Regions from separate parts of the Solibacillus isronensis genome, predicted to be linked through region 1. Evidence: riboswitches for the same ligand, from Rfam matches in the RefSeq annotation. Region 1 holds a riboswitch; the other holds the start of a gene.
The links. Region 1 has a riboswitch for thiamine pyrophosphate ahead of thiW (energy coupling factor transporter S component ThiW). Riboswitches for the same ligand answer to the same signal wherever they lie in the genome.
Positions count from the first base shown of each region.

Region 2: it holds a riboswitch for thiamine pyrophosphate, as region 1 does, so the genes downstream of both, tenA (thiaminase II) here and thiW (energy coupling factor transporter S component ThiW) in region 1, are expected to answer to the same signal.

Region 1 is NZ_JAMBOC010000002.1:152,566-154,771, reverse strand. Features, by position in the region: gene M3166_RS12500 (VOC family protein) at 1-325, shown strand, start outside; gene thiW (energy coupling factor transporter S component ThiW) at 425-931, opposite strand; TPP riboswitch at 1,019-1,107, opposite strand; gene M3166_RS12490 (cupin domain-containing protein) at 1,217-1,789, opposite strand; gene M3166_RS12485 (nucleotidyltransferase) at 1,868-2,206, opposite strand, start outside.
Region 2 is NZ_JAMBOC010000001.1:237,180-239,385, forward strand. Features, by position in the region: gene M3166_RS01130 (NAD(P)H-dependent flavin oxidoreductase) at 1-333, shown strand, start outside; TPP riboswitch at 471-569, shown strand; TPP riboswitch at 636-734, shown strand; gene tenA (thiaminase II) at 810-1,502, shown strand; gene thiM (hydroxyethylthiazole kinase) at 1,480-2,206, shown strand, end outside.

The DNA of each region.
Region 1 (2,206 bases):
CGTTATCGAGGACGCAGAAATTACGAGTATTGTCCGCTATGGAGCAAATGAAGGCGGAGATGAAGGGAAAGTTATGCAAGCAACTTTTTCGATAAAAGGTCAGGAATTTATGTGCATTGACAGCAATTTAAAACATGAGTTTGACTTCACACCGTCATTTTCTATTTTTATTACATGTGATACAGAAGAAGAAATCAATCATCTTTATGAAAAACTGCTTGAAGGCGGCCATCCACTAATGCCAATCGGTGATTACGGTTTCAGTAAGAAATTCGGCTGGTTAAATGACCGTTACGGCGTGTCATGGCAAATCAATTTAGCTTAATAAATGTACCGGGTGTCATGAGTCGATACCCGGCGCTTCATTTTCTAATATATTTTAAAGTCTTCTAATAATAAATCCCTTGCGTTCAACGCCAGCTACTCAACCGGCATTCTGATAAAGCATCCCGCCAAACGCCCTGTTTCTCACCATAATCTTCAGCAAGCCATAGCCTAAAAGCGCACCCGCAAACGAACTCATCATAAATGCCGGGACAAAACCGAACAGTGCCGCTTCCTGACCTAAAAATAAAATCGCAATCGGATAAGTAGCCATCGCACCGAGCAACCCTGTCCCAATCACTTCACCTACAGCTGCAAACGCCAACTTCTTCGTTTTCGCAAACAAAAATGCAGCGAGAAGTGCGCCAATCATACTCCCCGGATAGGCAAAGATACTGCCTGTCCCCATCAAATTTCTTAACGTCGATGTAAGAAACGCCTGTAATACCGCATACCATGGACCGAGCAGTACCGCCGATACGACATTGGCAAAGTGCTGAATCGGAAAAATTTTTGCAAAACCTAATGGGATATACACCAAACTGCTGAGAATCGTCGTAATCGCTGCGATAATCGCGGAATATGTAAGTTTTCTCGTTTTATTCATTTCTACCATCCTTTATAATAATTTTTGCAACAAAAAAACCACTTTCAATTAAGAAAGTGGTATCGTAGCCTATACAAAAATAAAAATAGGGGATCGACACTACTTTCCTACGCTAGTATTACCTAGATCAGGTGCAAAGGGTACTTCTCAGCCAAAAGGCGCCCCTAGTAGTTTTATGAGCAGATCATCTGCTTCCAATATTAGGTTAATTTCACAATTATCATAACACGGCCGTTTCATTATGCAAATGCATTTTCTAAATTTGATTCCTTTGACCGAGAAAAACTACTGCTCATACCCGCCGCCATAATTACCGGGTTGGGCATGTTGCCAAGGGTTTGGCGGACCGATGAAAGTATTCGGTCTGACAGGAGCAATTGCCTGCTGCCATAAATTTTCGTTCATGCCATACGTATGGGCCATAATATTTGCTGGTGTCAGCTTAAGGAGGTCGGAACCTAAAATGACTTCCGGTGTCGGAGCATTAAAAATGGCAAGCAGATGCGTGTTGTTTTGCGTAGCGACTTCGTAATGCCACCACCCTTGAGGAACGTTCGCTACTTGACCGGGGGTAATCGGAAAATGCATCAGCTGTTTCGTAAACGGATTCAAAATCGAAACAATCGCACTCCCCGCAATACAGTAAACAAGTTCCGCCGCATTTTGGTGGTAGTGCGGTTCAATCACATTATTGGCACTCAAATAAATATCAAGCAGCGATATATTATCCAGTGTATTTAACTGGTTGACGCCCATTACATTAATAAAATTTTGCTGGTCTTTAACGAACAACGGGTTTTTATTAAGGTCGAATGTAAACTGGGGTTGCACTGATGTATAATCTTGATTCGGATTCAATAGTTCACCTCTTTTTTATTGTAGTTAAAATATGCAATAATTTACCAGTGTGTGCCTATGTCGTTAGTAGCCATCCATTTAAAAATACACATACAACGCATTGATTAATGTGAAAATTAAAATAAACAGGGTAGCACCACATACAATAATTTCTGTAAAGTGGACGAACATGACTCTTTCATAACTTAACTCAGCTTTACGAAAACCAAAGAAATTCCCATGACTGATAATATAAATAAACGTACTCACGACCATTAAGGAAGACATTAAAAATGAAATTGTTGGCAAAGAAGTAACGTAGCGCGAGTTGCCCCCTGTTTCCATATAGAGCGGAATATCCAACCTCTTGCTTAACACAAAACTGACAATGACCAGGATGTAGATAATAAGCGAAATATTAAAGGGATGTTTGCGGTA
Region 2 (2,206 bases), on a different contig from region 1:
CGTCAAGAATATAAACAGATGATTGTTGATAGTACTGCAGAAGATATTGTATACAGCAATTTATTTACAGGAATCCACGGGAATTATTTGAAAGGTTCTATCATGAACGCGGGGATGGACCCGAGTAATTTAAAAGAAAGTAATCCTTCAGCAATGAACTTTAATGATAATACCGCAAAAGCCTGGAAAGATATTTGGGGCAGCGGGCAAGGAATTGGCGCGATTAAAGAGATTACTTCCACAAAACAATATGTCGATAAACTGGCCGAGGAATATGCTCAGGCTTATCAGGAACTGACTGGTAAAAGATCTGCAGTAACCCATTTACAATAGATGTCAGCGCATCATTAGTAACAAAATTTCTACTAACGATGCGCTATTTTGTGAATTTGTTATTGAACTATTAATTTCGTAATTTTGTGAATTCACTTGCCCGGTTCGAATTAATTTGTTACACTCGGGGTAATTAAATGCATTTGCGGGGGGACACATCAGTGTTGAGAAGGTTAAAACCTGACCCTTAGAACCTGGCCGTTAATACGGACGTAGGGAGCAAAGTACACGCTATACATATGTACTTACTTTGGCTCCGCGTATCTTTTACGTGGAGTCTTTCTTTTGCAAATACACAAGCATTTGATTTGCGGGGGGACACAGCAGTGTTGAGAAGGTTAAAACCTGACCCTTGGAACCTGGCCGTTAATACGGACGTAGGGAGCAATGAAAAGTGGTACGTACACTTTTTGGGGACGTCTCTCTATATTGAGGCGTCTTTTTTGTGCTTCCGCCAACAAAAAGGAGGAGTAACAATGGGATTTTGTGAAAAGGTAAGGAAAGAAACGGATTTTTATTGGGAGGCTAGCTTCTATCATCCTTTTGTACAAGGGATTGCAGATGGGAGTTTACCGCTTGAAAAGTTTAAGTTTTATATGCTGCAGGATGCATATTATTTAAAACATTATACGAAAGTTCTTGCTCTTGCAGCTGCAAAAGCGACTACGGATGACGATGTTCAATATTTTCTGCAAACAGCAAAATTTATTCATGACGCAGAGCTGGAGTTACACCGTACAACGTTTAAAGAATTAGGTGTGACAGCGGATGATTTGGAACAATTCGAACCGGCTCCAGCAGCCTATAACTATGTAAGCCATATGTATAATGCAGTGCATAACGGAGATGTAGCAGAAGCATTTGCGGCAATCCTGCCATGCCCATGGCTGTATCAGGAGATTGGGCAAAGGTTAAAAGATGCATGCCCGAATGTCCCTCTTTATGAACAGTGGATTGCATTATATGCTTCCGAGGAGATGCTTCAAAATATTGAAGTACAAAAATCGATGCTGGATCGATATGCGGAAGAACAACCTGCAAAGCTAAAAGTATTGCAGGAGCATTTTAAGAAAAGCTGTTATTACGAATGGATGTTCTGGGAGATGCCTTGGACAAAGCAAAGCTGGGAACAAGGGGTGTATATAAATGAGTCTGCAAGTAATTCATAAAAATCAACCGTTAGTACATTGCATTACAAATTATGTCGTCGCAAACTTTACAGCGAATGGTTTGCTGGCGGTGGGTGCTTCACCAGTAATGGCGGATGCAATAGAAGAAGTGGGGGAAATGGCTGCCCAGGCCAATGCTTTGCTTTTAAATATGGGCACTTTGAATGAACGGACAATAGAGTCGATGAAGAAAGCAGGACTTAGCGCAAACATGCATAATACTCCGCTTGTTTTTGATCCAGTAGGTGTAGGGGCAACGAAGTTTCGAGCGGAGACAGCACAACAATTGCTCGACCTTTTAAAGATTAATGTAATCCGTTGCAATATTGGAGAAATGGCGGCTCTGGCGGGAGTAAATTGGGCGTCTAAAGGTGTGGATAGTGGCAAAGGAGATATCGATGTTGCAGTGACTGCCAAAAAGTTGGCTAATAACTATCAATGTATTGTGATCGTAACAGGAGAACAAGATGTTATTACTGATGGGATAAGAGTGGAATTTGTAGAGGGTGGTCATGAAAAGGTGACAAAAATGACGGGGAGTGGCTGCTTGCTTAGTGCCTTTTGTGCAGCGGTGCTTGCAAACAGTAAAGAACCGTTTGATGACTTACTAACGCTACTGAATGAATATAAACAGGTAAGTGCCAATTCTGTTGCAGCTATAGGAAATTTCCACACAAATTTCTTGAATCAACTAGAGAATTTAG